DNA from 2 places in the Paenibacillus sp. KACC 21273 genome. Region 1 is predicted to be linked to the other one. Evidence: riboswitches for the same ligand, from Rfam matches in the RefSeq annotation. Region 1 holds a riboswitch; the other holds the start of a gene.
What was found. A riboswitch is a leader RNA that binds a small molecule or an ion and turns the genes downstream of it on or off. The one in region 1 is predicted to bind FMN.
Positions count from the first base shown of each region.

Region 1 (7,600 bases):
TGTTAGAGCAAGTAAACTTCCTTTTTGCCATAATTGATTCCATTTCATTATTTATTCCTCCTAAAGTGGTTGAATCCATATTTGAATTAAAAGTCTAGCGTATAAAAGGGGATCAAGATCATCGGTTAGACAGGGACGGGATTCAATGTATGCACATGGTGTGCAGAAATATAAATAGTGACCGATTCACCAACAGTCATGCGTTCATCTTGATACGCTGTCCATAGACGTTCTTCGCCCATATCCAATAGAATCTCATAACGATCGCCCATATAACTGACCTGCTTGATCATTCCGATATGTATATGTTCGTCAGGAGAATGATTGCTGTACCAGCGGATATGCTCAGGGCGAACCATCTGATGACCGTTATCAATCCAGTTGGAATGACCAATAAAGCGAGCGACAAATGGATGAGAAGGCTGTCGATAAATTTGCTCTGGTGTTCCACGCTGTAAAATAGATCCTGACTGCATCACAATAATTTCATCTGACATTGCCATCGCTTCTGTCTGATCATGAGTCACATAGAGAGCAGTAACACCTAATTGCTGTACCAGATTCATTAATTCGGTTCGCATTTCATCACGCAAAATCGCATCCAATGCACTGAGCGGTTCATCGAATAAAATCAATCGGGGTTGCATCACGATCGCTCTAGCAAAAGCGACACGTTGTTGTTGTCCACCAGAAAGTTGATGCGGATAGCGTTGTTCCATCCCTTGCAAACGAACTTGTTCCAGTGCTGTGAGCACACGTGCTTGAATATCTTTTTTCTGACCGGAAGCTCGTAGACTGAAAGCTACATTTTCAAAAACCGTTAAATGAGGCCATAGCGCAAACTCTTGAAAGACCATCCCGAATCCCCGGCGATGTGGAGGTACATTTTTACGTTGCTTGGAAGAATACAGAATATCGTTTGCTATTCGTAATTCTCCTTGATCCGGTGTCTCTAGTCCGGCGATCATGCGTAACAATGTCGTTTTGCCACAACCAGAAGGTCCTAGTAATGTGGTGAATTTGCCAGAAGCGATTACCAGATCAGTCGCTTGTAAAGCTTGTACACCCTCAAAAGATTTGCTGATGCCTTGAATCGTTAATGCTGTCATTGTGTATTCCACCTATCTTTGACGCTTGTTCATGAGCATACATAAAGATGTATCATTGCTGCCCTGAACTACTTTCTATACGTAGTATATCTGCTCAATTTGCACGGGGTATGTGGGGAATGTAAACGCAACATTAAGTTTTTAGTGTGTTCCTTTTGACAATCATCGAATGTTTCTATGGTACGGTGAAAGAAAAGCAGTTACAGGGGGTTCATCAATGAATTTGATCAAATTACAAATCGTAGAATTATTGGATCGTCATCACAAAATCACAGCAGTTGCAGATGAGTTAGGGCTCAAGCAACCTACAGTTACATTTCATATGAAAAGCTTGGAGAAAGAAATGGGCGTTGCTTTGTTCGAATCTAGAGGTGGCAAAGTGATGCTCAAAGAACCAGGCAAGGCATTACTTCATTATGCGATCAAAATTAATGCTCTAGCGGCAGAATCTAGAAGAGTGGTACAAGAATTTGGCGCTTTGGAACGTGGCAATCTGCGTATCGGAGCGAGTTATGTACCGGCTACTTATTTATTACCTTCTATTATTAATGAGTTCAGTCGCGCTTACCCAGGTGTCAGTATTTCGATTGCGGTTAAGCCCTCACCTGTAATTCGTGAAATGTTGATCAATCATGAAATCGATCTGGGCATTATGCTAACAGAACCTTTTGAACATCCTTCATTGGTAAAAGGATTAGTAGATGAAGATGAAATGGTTGCTATTTTTGCACCGAATCATCCGTTAGCAGACTATGAAGAGTTGCATATAGATACGCTACGGCAAAGTCGATTTGTTTTGCATGGAAGTGAATCAAGTACCCGCCAATTAAGTGATCGTTGGATGAGTAGTGTAGGGGTATGGTCAGAGCAGTATATGGAGTTGGATTCACCGGAAGCGATTAAGAAGTCGGTGATGTTAGGCGAATATGTTTCGTTTTTGTCTAAAATGGCAGTGGAAGAAGAAGTGCAACAAGGTCTACTTCATATGCGACCATTACCGAATACACCTTTTCATCGTTACATTTATTATGTATACAACAGTCAACGTCATTATTCAGGGCTGATTCATCAGTTTGTAAAATCGTTTGGTTAGATCGATGTAATAGAAAATAAATTATAATGCAACATCATAGCTTTCCGAACGTTTGTTAGATATAGCTTTATTCTGGCAATAATGAATATCAAACATAAACGATCTGAAAAGGGAGCATGGTGTAGATGAATACTATACTAAGATGGAGTATCATATTGATGTTCAGTATAACGTTAATAGGATGGGGAGGTACTTCCTCTGTATCTGCTCTTTCTTGTGCTTATATTTTAACTGTAGAAGATGCTTATGCTAAATATGATGGGGTAGTGATTGCTCAAGTAAAAGAAATCCAGCAGTTAAATAGACAAAATAGTGAAAATCACCAAGTGGTATTAACTATTCTAAAAAGTTATAAAAATATTCAGCAACGGCAATTAATAATACAAGAAAATAGTACATGGGGAGCTTTGAACGGTCCAAGCGAAGTTGGAAATCAATATATCTTTTTTCTAAATCAAAAAGATGGTGAATGGGCAAATCCACTTTGCGGAACTTCTAAAAAAGTGAGCGAGCTTACTTCAGTAGATTACAAGTTTTTACAGAATAAAGAATTAGCATTGCCTGCCCAGCAATCTGTAACAGATCAATCTCTGCCTTCATATCATGGGATAATTGCTATAAGTAGTATTGTGTTATTAACTGTCAGCATCGTTTATTTTTTGTATCAAAAACCCAAAAAGCATCGAAAAAGTGATGAATAGCATATAGAAACTATAGATATGTTTTACGAAATCAATTAGATATGTTGATTCCGCTATCATTTTTCACTGTTACATTGGAATAGTAGTCAAATGATATTCCACAGATAGGGGAGAATTTGCAAATGAATTTAGGATTGAAATTAGGTAAAAAAGCTCCATTGGTGTTGTTAAGCAGTGTATTGTTCGCAGGGTTGTATATTCCACAATCTACATCTGTTGTTGATGCCAAAGCCGCCAATCTCACACCAACGTATGAGGTTAAATTTATGCTGGACGATGATATTTTGAACAGCGACCTGACGATTCAATCTGAGGTACAAGATGCGTTTGATCTACCTGCCAAAGCGCAAAAAATTGCTGTAGAGTATTTCGATACAAGTGATAAGCAATTGGACAGCGAAGGCTGGAATGTACGTTTCCGCAAAAAAGAAGATAAAGACAATTTTGAAATGACGTATAAAAAACGTTACAGTATTGCAAATGGAAATATTGATGCAGCATTAACACTGGCTAATCAACAAGGATTTGATGCTTCCGATACGAACTATGAAGCAGAAGTCGATTGGGGATACAGCAAGCAGACATTAAGCCTGTCTAACGATAAAAAATCAAAAGCAACAACATCAGGAGCAACATTGCCTGCGGATAGTAAAGCATTATCTTTGCTTATCGATAATCTGCCAGGTAAATTGAAAAAGTGGAAAGATGGATCAAGCTGGGGTGAAAAGCAGTTAAAAGCATCGCGCTCGTATGGCCCGGTGATGGCGAGTAAATATGAAGGTAGCTGGAACGGAATCGATGTAGACGTAGAAATTTGGCCGATTCGTAATGCTTCCGGTACAGGTACTGAGCCTGTGATTGAGATTTCGTTCAAAACCGATGATTACAACACCGCTGCAACTGATCGTCAGCAATTGATGAACTATTTGAATCAAGAAGGTTGGTTAGTGCCTCAAGATTCGTTGAAAACACAGTTAGTTTTAGATCGTTATTAAAAGCATCTACTTAAAAGTAGACAAAAAAGAAGCACCCTGCGAGGTGCTTCTTTTTGTTTTGCTATTAATATCCGCTACGGTCCATATTGCTCATTGTTGCAGCCATTAAAGAACCAAATAAAATAGAGAAAATAATAGATACAACAATACCGATAGCCAACCAGATCAAGTAAGCTTTAGCAAAGTTAGCTTTAGATACATTGGTATTTGCACCGAATGCCCATACAAATAACATTACGATATTTACGAACGGAATAATTATTAATAAAATCGTAAGCATCCAATCTTTGAATGTTAATACTCCTGTGCGTTGATCCGGTTGCGCAGGCGGGTAACCATTGTTTTGCGAATTGTAATCCAAATTTTTCTACCCCTCTCAGTTATGTACTACTTATTGTGTAAAGATGTAAATCCTCTATGATTATACAACTGTTACAGATATGTGACAATAGAGTAATATAAATAACTAGGGTTGTAGACTACTCTCATTTACAAAATCAATGTATCTATAGAAACATTTGATAGCTACTAGACATTCATTCTATTTATTGTATAGTATAGTTAATTGATCGGAATTAAGGATTTAAATATATTGCAAACTATTTATTTGTACGAAACTATTGCAAGTTACTAAAAGTATCTTTATAATGAGATATATTGAATGTTTGATACAAGAAAGTTTTCAAATCTTATTTTCATGGTTAAACATGAGAGTGGCTTCTTTATACTAACAAACCAAAATCGAATAGAGATCTTCGGGGTAGGGTGCAATTCCCGACCGGCGGTGAACGTTTCTTTTATAACTGAAAGAGAGGGTAGCCCGCGACTCATTTTTCTTTTTTGAAAAATGACTGATCTGGTGAGAATCCAGAGCCGACGGTACAGTCCGGATGGGAGAAGATCAACCAATAAGCTTGCCAGTGTATTGTAAAATACAGTTGCACGTTTATTTGATCAAGCCCCCGTTTATTGTACGTTGATAACGGGGGCTTTCCGTATGAGATCTCATATTCAAATTCTAATCACGTAGGGAGTTTGAATCATGGAAAATGCAAGTTATAACATCAAAACAGCATCATCAGCTAGACAGCGTCATATTAAAAGTGGATTTTGGCTCGTTTTTGTAGGAGCAGCGTTATGGGGCGTTGATCCACTGTTTCGAATTATTTTACTCAAAACAATGACTTCAACTCAATTGGTATTGTTGGAGCATTTGATTGTTTTTCTAGCGGCGGCTCCTGTATTATGGGTCAACCGTGCTGAATTAAAAGGATTGAAAATGCGTCATATCGGAGCATTGTTGTTCTTATCCTGGGGTGGATCGGCGATTGCTACGATTCTATTCACGATGGGACTGGCTCATGGTAATCTCAATGCTGTCTTGTTATTACAGAAATTACAACCGATCTTTGCGATTGTATTAGCTCGAATTATTTTAAAAGAAGTGTTACCGCGTGGATTTGGTTGGTTATTTGCTTTGGCATTAGTAGGAACGTATATTTTAACATTTGGATTCGCTATTCCTATCGGACATATGAGTGAATTTGTACAAGTTGGTAGTCTATTTGCTCTAGGTGCAGCAACATTATGGGGTGGATCTACAGTAATGGGACGTTTAATGGTAGGTCAGATGAAATATGAGACCGTAACATCATTACGCTTTATTATGGCTTTACCGTTGTTGCTTGTATTAACATGGCATGAAGGTGCAGCTTGGAGCTTATCTGCTGATTCTGGTGGAATTGCAGCCGTATCTCTGAATTTGCTAGGTCAAGCATTGTTGCCAGGCTTGCTAAGTCTATTAATGTACTACAAAGGTTTGTCTACAACCAAAGCTTCTGTAGCTACACTAGCAGAACTAAGCTTCCCATTAGTCGGTGTAGTTATTAACTGGATCGTATTTGGACAATTATTAACATGGGCTCAATTGGTCGGATTTTTGTTGATCTGGGTAGCATTGTTCTTTATTTCTAGACGTCAGCAACCATCTGATGCCAAAACAGCCGTACCTTCTGCATAACCATTTCTTTGTTATCAAGAAATCATAGATTCTATAATCTATAAATACTAACTTTTATATAAAAAAATCCTGTCTATCTAGCGGAATATCGCTTGAGTAGACAGGATTTTTAGTTTGGACAAGATATCGATGTAATGATATATCGAATATGAAGTAGCTTTTAATCTAAATCGAAAAGTATATTGTTTTTATTTGATAGGTACAAGATCGAAAAAATCTAACTCTCCGTAACCATTTCCTTTGCTAAAACGAATCGTATGATTACCTGCTGTCAACGATAGACGTTGCGTCGATAATCCCCAATTTTCCCAACCTTTATTGGTAATAAAAAAGTCTGTTGGATTGCCGCTATCGACCGATAGTCGAAGAGTAGACCAATCCAGTCCATCTGTGCCATTACCTGTACGTGCAGCTAGCATATACGTTCCTGTAGTCGGGATATTTACCGTATATTGTACATAACTACCGTCTGTATCAATATGACCTGCTTTGGATAGTCCTGAACCATTAGGGCTTGAAGAAGCATAAGCCGCTCCACCGAATGTTCCTTGTTCCCCTTCATAACGGGTACGATCCGGTTCACCGGATGGAATAGAGATCTGCACATTAGGATTAAGAGGTTGACCGAATTGAGGCGTATTGTCTGTATTCCAGCTAAATTTCTGTGTACGAATTTCCCGATTCCACCCTGCATTATTAAATTTGGCAGAATGATAAACGATCCAATCTTCTTTCCCATCAGGAGAAGTAGTAAATGAAGCATGACCGGGTCCATATACGCCATTAGCAGAAGCAAATACAGGTTGAGCGCGTTTGCTCCATGCCGAAGGGCTTAACAAATTGCTATTGGTCTGTGCTGTAATTAGACCTAGCGCATAATCATTTGTCCAGCTTCCACTAGCTGAATAAATTAGATTGATTTTGTTATTTTTGATCACCACTTGAGGGCCTTCGTTGACATTCGGTTGGTGATTGGTCTCCCATGCATACGTAGGGCGGGCAATCTCAACACGTGCTGAATCGATTGTCCATGGGTTACTCATATGAGCGATATATAGGTTTTGTCGTACATTTTCTGAACCTTCCCAGCCTGACCAGATAAAATACAACTGCCCGTTCACCGATAATGGAGTCCCATCGATTGCCCAGCGATTGGTAGTATCTGTGATCTGACCTTTATCTACCCAAGTGCCTTGCATCGGGTTACTGCTAGTATTCTGCATCACATACATACGATGATTCGCATTATCACCGTCGTCTTTGGCATAGTAAATGTACCATGCTCCATTTAGAAAATGAATTTCAGGAGCCCATACATTTTGCCCACCTGTTGTAATTTCACGCTTTTCAGCAGCATCAATACCGGTTAATGTGGAAGATTTCCAGATCGTGACATTGTTACCTGTCGTTTTTGTGAAATAATAGAATCCATCAGTATGTTTATACATCCATGGATCTGCACCATCCTGCATAATGACATTATAAAACTGTTTTTGGACAGATGCCGCAGAAGCGATACTAATACTGGTGCTCATAAGTAAAGTGAATAGCAAAAATAAAACTCCTCCTTTAATGATCAAGCGATGACGTTTCATTGATTCAGCCCCTTTCAGTATAGTAAATAGATAACGCTTACAATACGAACTGTAACGCAGAATAATGTCGGGGAACAGGACGATATT
Region 1 is NZ_CP117876.1:3,830,433-3,838,032, reverse strand. Features, by position in the region: gene PQ460_RS16830 (ABC transporter substrate-binding protein) at 1-48, opposite strand, end outside; gene PQ460_RS16825 (ABC transporter ATP-binding protein) at 126-1,109, opposite strand; gene PQ460_RS16820 (LysR family transcriptional regulator) at 1,327-2,202, shown strand; gene PQ460_RS16815 (hypothetical protein) at 2,328-2,903, shown strand; gene PQ460_RS16810 (hypothetical protein) at 3,026-3,898, shown strand; gene PQ460_RS16805 (hypothetical protein) at 3,963-4,259, opposite strand; FMN riboswitch at 4,646-4,804, shown strand; gene PQ460_RS16800 (DMT family transporter) at 4,941-5,918, shown strand; gene PQ460_RS16795 (family 43 glycosylhydrolase) at 6,107-7,453, opposite strand.

Region 2 (7,600 bases), 1.9 Mb from region 1:
ATATTAACCACCTGAATCCCCCGTCTTGCTTTTTTCAGATCAGCTTGCAGTTCTTCGATAGCGATCTGTACCGTTTGTACCGGTTGATCGGTTACTTCTGAAATCTGCTTCGCATTCAATCCTTCTTCTCCAGCCAGAAATAACATACCTTCAATAATCGACTTCAATTTCTGGGACTTCATTGTTACTTATTTCACCTCTCCACTCCATCACTATATCGTCAAAAAGCCGGCTTTGGTAGCAGGAAATTTGCTTCATTTTCATTAATTCCAGCACAGCCAAAAAAGTCACCACGATCTCATGACGATACATTTCCTGGTGTAGCAGTTTGGAAAACAACAAGCTTTCTCCTTTTCCTAACCCTTGAAACCGGGTAGACACTTCACGTATCCGATCCTTCACCGAAATCTCATCACGCTGAATCCGGGTCACCTGTGTACGGCGTACGACTTTACGAAGAGCTTTGCGAAAAGCCTCCATCAAATCTATCGTATGCAGACCTTCCACTGGATTCACATCGTCTTTCGGCATAAAAGGGGTCAAGTCTTCCGGTTCTTTTGTAAAAATCAGGCTACGCTCGGTTTCCATTTCTCGCAAATGCACAGCAATTCCTTTGTACTTGCGGTATTCCACCAGCTTGCGTACTAACTCTGCACGCGGGTCCAGATCGTCTTCCTCATAATAATCAAAATCATCCATCTCCATCACAGGCGGACGTGGCAATAGCAATTTGCTTTTGATCGACAATAATGTCGCTGCCATCACTAGAAATTCACTGGTCACTTCAAGTTCCAATTCTTTCATGCTATGAAGATATTCCAGATATTGATCTGTAATTTTGCTGATCGGAATATCCTGGATATTAATTTCAGATTCATCAATTAAATGAAGCAACAAATCGAGCGGCCCTTCAAACGTTTCCAGTTTGTACAGTACAGTCGTCACTGGACCACTCCTCTTAATCAATAGATTCTCATCTCTTATTGTATCTTAATCGCGCACTTTTCACAGTATATATTCAGCAAAAAAAGGGCAATCCCTGTTTCTGCCCTTTTTTTCGCTTATTATTTTATTATCATACGATAAATATTGTAGATATAATATATACATTTGCAGTAAACACGATATCAATAACATCAAAACAATCTTTTATTGTAGAAGATGAATGATTACCAAATGAACTAAAACATATACCATATCAAACTACATTCAAGCGTACATGCTTATTACTCAAAGATTGATCTATTATTTCATCATTTTAGTTAAATTCGCCATTTCGATCGCTGCGTTAGCTGAATCCCAACCTTTATTACCTGCTTTGGTTCCTGCGCGTTCAATCGCTTGTTCAATACTTTCAGTCGTTACAATACCGAAAATAACAGGTACGCCTGTTTTCAAATTAATCGCAGATACACCTTTAGCTACTTCATTACATACATAATCATAATGAGTTGTAGATCCGCGAATCACTGTACCTAATGTGATCACTGCATCATACTTTCCGCTTTCAGCCATTTTTTGCGCAACTAAAGGAATCTCAAAAGCACCTGGAACCCATGCCACATCAATATCATTTTCAGCAGTACCATGACGCTTGAGCGCATCAAGTGCTCCACCTAACAATTTGGTGGTAATAAACTCATTAAAACGTCCAACAACGATACCAAATTTAAGATCCTGTGCGATTAAATGTCCTTCAAAAATATTAGCCATAGTGTTCATCCTCTTTTCGGTAGATTAGTTTGAGTGGGTATTCACGGTTGGAGATGTCTTCTCCAAATAAGCTATTAAAGCTTGAATGCTGATCAATTGAAGATGGTGTTGCTTAGCGATTGCTTCGAGCTCGGGCAAACGCGCCATCGTACCGTCTGTATTCATAATTTCACAGATCACACCAGCAGGTGGAGCATCACATAAGCGTGCCAAATCAATCGCCGCTTCTGTATGCCCGGGACGTTGCCGTACACCGCCTTCACTTGCAATCAATGGAAACATATGACCCGGACGGCGAAAATGGGCTGGAGTGGCTTCTGGATCAGTCAGACCTATCACTGTCATAGATCGCTCTTGTGCAGAGATACCTGTAGAAGTGCTAATATGATCGACGGATACCGTAAAAGCTGTGCCATGATAATCAGTATTTTGCGCTACCATCGGAATCAGTTCTAACTCGGCAGCACGTTCACTTGTGATCGGAGCACATACCAAGCCTCGACCTTCTGTCACCATAAAGTTGATCACTTCAGGGGTAGCACGATCTGCCAAAGCGATAAAGTCGCCTTCATTTTCCCGATCTTCATCATCGACTACGATAATCACTTTGCCCTGTTTAAGATCAGCTACTGCTGCTTCTATCGCATCTAAGTTTGTAGATTTGTGATTCATCGATATAACCTCCCTCTTGAACCTTGTCGCGCTTTTACTACCAAGCGCTTATTGTAAGATATTTTGCTTTGCAAAAATCATTTTTTATTGAATCTTGTCGCGCTTATAGTACCAAGCGCTTATTGTAAGATATTTTGCTTTGCAAAAATCATTTTTTATTGAATCTTGTCGCGCTTATGGTGCCAAGCGCTTACATATATCCATTTTCTTGCAAAAATTGGCTTGTGATTGATGGCTTTTTCTGACTGGTGGCATCATTTGCTGTATTCGATTGGTATTGTAGTAAATGTTCTACATACTTACCAAGCACATCGCATTCAATATTGACCATATCACCTGCTTTTCGATAAGCAAGTACGGTTTCTTTGAGTGTATGTGGAATGATAGAGATTGTGAATGAAGTCGTTGTTACCGATACAACCGTCAAGCTGATGCCATCGACAGTGATAGATCCTTTCGGAATAATATAACGAAATAGATCATGATCGGTCGGAGCAATCTGGAAAATAACAGCATTCTGGTTGCTTTGTATCTGTTCAATATGTGCTGTGCCATCCACATGACCTTGTACGATATGCCCTCCGAAGCGTCCATTCGCTATCATTGCTCGCTCTAGATTAATAGGGCTACCTGTTTTTAACTGTTTAAGGCTAGAAGAACGATACGTTTCTGGCATGACATCTACAGTAAATAGAGAATCTGCTATCGTGGTAACCGTTAAGCATACCCCGTTGCATGAGACACTATCTCCAATCTGAAGTCCGTCCATAATACGTGATGCTTGAATACCAAGTACCATCGTTTCACCGCGCCGTCCATTTTGTCGGAGTGTACCTATTTCTTCGATCAGTCCGGTAAACATAGACATCCTCCTTTCTACCAAGATGGTCTGCTATTTGAATATTAGAGATGATGATAACGTGGTAATCCACTGATATAAATATTGTCATCTAACGTCTCTATTTCGATCTCATCTAGTGTTACAGCTTGATTCATTTTTTCAAATCCATCAAAAGCGAATGTTGATAACGTACCCCCAATAATCTTAGGAGCAAAAAATAAAGTGACTCGATCGATCAGTCCTGCTTCAAGCATCGAACCATTTAATGTGCCGCCACCTTCTAACAAAATCGAAGAGATCTCAAGTTCGCCAAGCTTTTTCATTGCAAAAGGAAGATCTACATACGGCCCGCTACCACAGATGATAACGGTGATGCCACGTTCTTGCAGTTCATGGATACGATCCCGATCCGCTTGATAAGTAGTGACAATAATCGTAGGCGCTACGTCTGTATTTAATAACTTGGCGGTATCTGGAATACGTAGTTGTGAGTCAATCACAATACGAGTAGGCTGAACGCCAGTCACTTCTGTACGTGTAGTCAGCTCAGGATCATCGGCTAATACTGTGCCGATTCCCACCATAATACCTTGATGACGATGACGCATCGTATGAACGATCGCACGAGCATCGCTATTAGAGATCCATTTGCTATCACCGGTACGAGACGCTAGACGACCATCTAACGTACTGGCTGTTTTGAGCGTCACAAAAGGGAGCCCTGTTGTAATATATTTGTTAAACGTTTCGTTAAGTCGTGCCGAGCGCTTCGCCAATACACCGGTCACCACTTCGATTCCATGATTACGCAGTCGTTCGATCCCAGAACCTGCTACCTGTGGATTCGGGTCTACAGCAGCAACAACGACTCGTTTTACTTTTTCTTTGATCAGACGATCACTACAAGGTGGCGTTTTGCCATAATGACTGCATGGTTCTAACGTCACATACGCTGTAGCGCCTTCTGCTTGATCTCCTGCCATATTAAGTGCATGTACTTCAGCATGTCCGGTTCCTCGCTGTAAATGTGCACCCATTCCTACGATTCTGCCGTCTTTCACAACCACACAACCGACCACAGGATTAATATCTGTCTGCCCTTGAGCTTTTTCTGCCAAGTCCAGTGCTAGGGTCATGTAAAATTCATCATTGATTACGTTCATTATTCAGGGCTCCTTTGACACCATAAAAAATTCATAACTGCATCCTTTGTGCTTAATCAAAGTGCTGTTACGAGTTTGATCGTAGTATCATCATATTTAGTTACTATTCATAATTTAATAACTAAATTATAAATTGTATACCGATACAATGACAAGCAAAAAGCCCTGTAAACCGGAAGAGTATCCGAATGTTTACAGGGCTTAACATAATAATGTATAGGAGTAAGAATCTAATGTACCTCTTATAGAGTGCGCATATGTCTGTATATCTACAGCGCAAAGACTGTATACCTACTGCTGGTTTCAGTTTAATCCACTGATCCAATTTTTACATATGTGCTACGTATAGAACCTATTTAGATGCCAAAGAAACCTAATGATGCTCAGGTATCTTGCTTCATCAAAATAGTAAACTATACACTCAAATAAGTGCACCTTAATTCAGAAATCGCTGTGCAAGCGACCTCTGTATCCCTCTCCCATCCAGACTATACTGTCGGCTCCGGATTCTCACCAGATCCACCGTCTATGGTTATTACACACATAGCCGGGTCACGGACTTAGAGATCACATATTATCTTGATCTCAACACCGCCGGTGGGGAATTTCGCCCCGCCCCGAAGGATAAATTATGAAGTTATTATCACTATTTCACTGTGATGCTGAAATCATATCATCCACACACGCAAAAATCAAGAAACCTAACTTTTTCTATAGGCTACATGCTGTGATATCATCATTATTTATTTTATCTACAAGTGCTTTCATGACTCTGCTACCTCTATTGTTGTATAATAAATTCGCGTTTTATTTTTTAAAATGATAGATTGTTTTCCGTCTAATATCCTTACCATTATACTAATCGAAAGGTGATTATTATGTTTTTAATCAACAAAAGACTAATCCGCAAATTGACTACACCTTATCAAGAAATGAATATGCAGATCTGTTATGCTACACCTCAACACTTTTCAGCACATTCCAGTAAAGCTGTATTGCTACTTAATGATAAGAAACTTATCGTTTTATTTCTTAACTTCTTCTCTTCCAAAGTGATCCATACCGTTGAATTACCGATTGCTGATCTACAAGAGCATCATTATAATCAAGGAATTTCGCTGGCTTCAACATGGTCATTTCAAAGCAACGGACAATCGTGGCGCTTTCAGATTCTCAAAAAGATTATCCCACTCGGTAAGATGCAACAACAGTTTTTAGATTTTTTACATGATCATATAATCTATACATAAATAGAACGCAAAACAACCCTAATAACCCTCTTCTACAGTTGTAAAAGAAAGGCTATTAGGGTTGTGAAATATCTGTATCTGTCTATTTAGTGGATATCTCCTAAACGTTTATGCTTGATAAGCAATCTGTCCATTCACCACTGTCATACGAACAGCCGTCTGCAACAGAGATTCGGAATCGGTAGTAATATCTCGATCAATTACTGTAAAATCAGCCGCTTTGCCAACGTGAATACTACCACGTTCTTGTTCTTCGCCTGCTGCTTGTGCACTGCCTACTGTAAACAAATGAATAGCTTCAGCAATACTAAGTCGCTCCTGTGGTAAATATCCTTCGGCTGGCTCTGTAACATAAGGTCTGCGACGGGTAACTGCGGCATGGATACCGAGCATTGGATCAAGCGGTTCAATAGGTGCATCGCTTCCACCTGCACAGATCACACCTGCATCTATTAACTTTTTCCAGGCGTACAAATAATCGGTACGTTCTGCACCTACACGCTCCATCACCCAGGGGAAATCACTGGCAACAAATCGAGGTTGGATATCTGCAATAAGTGGTAAGTGCGTCATTCGCTCAAGCAATTGTTGATCCAATACCTGCGCATGGATAAATCGATCGGGCAAGTGTGAAATGCCTTGCAACGGATGAGCTTCCATCGTCAATAATGTAAGATCCGCCGCACCATCACCAATGGCATGTACAGCAATCGGATAGCCTAGCGAACGGGCATAGGATGTAATTTCATTTAACTGTGCTGTCGTATGAATCGCCATTCCGCGTGTATGAGGTGCATCACTATACGGTTGTTGTAATAGCGCTGTACGCCCTCCAATCGCTCCGTCAGAGAACAATTTGGCTGCACCAATACGTAACCATTCATCTCCATCGCCTGCCCGTAATCCCAATGCTTGGGCTTCTTGTAAATGAGTATAAAAAATCAATTGATGGGTGCGGAATTGTAATCCTTCTGCATGCAATTCACGATAAATCTGTAACATAGTCTCTATACTTCCCAAAAACCGTAAATCTTCGGTATGGGATGCGGTCAATCCTAATCGAAGTGCATCCTGACAAGCGCGCCGAATCGCTTCTTTTTTGGTAGTATAATCTGGTTCTGGCTGTACTGCGGTAAAAGCCGCTGAAGCTTCTTCATAAATCCATCCGTTCAACTCTCCAGCTTCATCCCTTCCAAACGAACCCGCTTCAGGATCAGGTGAAGATGAGGTTACTCCTGCTTTGGCAAAGGCTACACTATTACCTAAAAAAGCATGAAAACATGTACGGGTCAGATAAATAGGATGGTTCGTCGTAATCTCATCTAACTCTGTTCGTAGTGGCGGAATCGGTGGATCAAAATTATTTTCATTCCAGTTCAATCCAACAATCCATTCCCCTACAGGTGTTACTTCTGCACGCTGACGGATCAACTGAATCATATCTTCTTTGGAGGTCACGTCTGAGAAATCGAGCATAGATAATTTCATTCCATGCATAGATAAATGCATATGCGAATCGACTAAGCCGGGCAATACATAAGCACCATCCCAGTCCACTTGACGATAATCTTTGCCTGATAATTGTAGCGATAATTCTTGCGTCGTACCGATTGCAGAGATGATTCCATTTTCTATGTAAACTGCATCTGCTTCTGCGGGAAGATGAGAGCTAAATGCAAATTTGCCATGGGTGAATAATGTTCCTGACATTGGTTTACACTCCTTTAGCAGATTTTTAGTAAAAAAAGAGCCTGCATTATAAATGCAGACCCTTATTGCTGTTGAAAAAAAGCTTACGCTTCTACAACTGCAACAGTTTCCATTTTGTCGCTACCTTTAAGAGCATCAACATATTCCAAACCTTTTACTACTTTACCGAACACTGTATGTTGTCCATCCAAGTGTGGTTGTGGTTGGTAGCAGATGTAGAACTGGCTTCCGCCTGTGTTGCGTCCTGCATG
Region 2 is NZ_CP117876.1:1,947,849-1,955,448, reverse strand. Features, by position in the region: gene scpB (SMC-Scp complex subunit ScpB) at 1-182, opposite strand, end outside; gene PQ460_RS08885 (segregation and condensation protein A) at 151-945, opposite strand; gene ribH (6,7-dimethyl-8-ribityllumazine synthase) at 1,246-1,713, opposite strand; gene ribB (3,4-dihydroxy-2-butanone-4-phosphate synthase) at 1,738-2,385, opposite strand; gene ribE (riboflavin synthase) at 2,576-3,247, opposite strand; gene ribD (bifunctional diaminohydroxyphosphoribosylaminopyrimidine deaminase/5-amino-6-(5-phosphoribosylamino)uracil reductase RibD) at 3,289-4,389, opposite strand; FMN riboswitch at 4,857-5,018, opposite strand; gene PQ460_RS08860 (hypothetical protein) at 5,268-5,639, shown strand; gene PQ460_RS08855 (amidohydrolase) at 5,748-7,349, opposite strand; gene PQ460_RS08850 (peptidylprolyl isomerase) at 7,433-7,600, opposite strand, start outside.
Region 2: linked by a shared signal. The riboswitch ahead of ribD (bifunctional diaminohydroxyphosphoribosylaminopyrimidine deaminase/5-amino-6-(5-phosphoribosylamino)uracil reductase RibD) and the one ahead of PQ460_RS16800 (DMT family transporter) in region 1 are both predicted to bind FMN.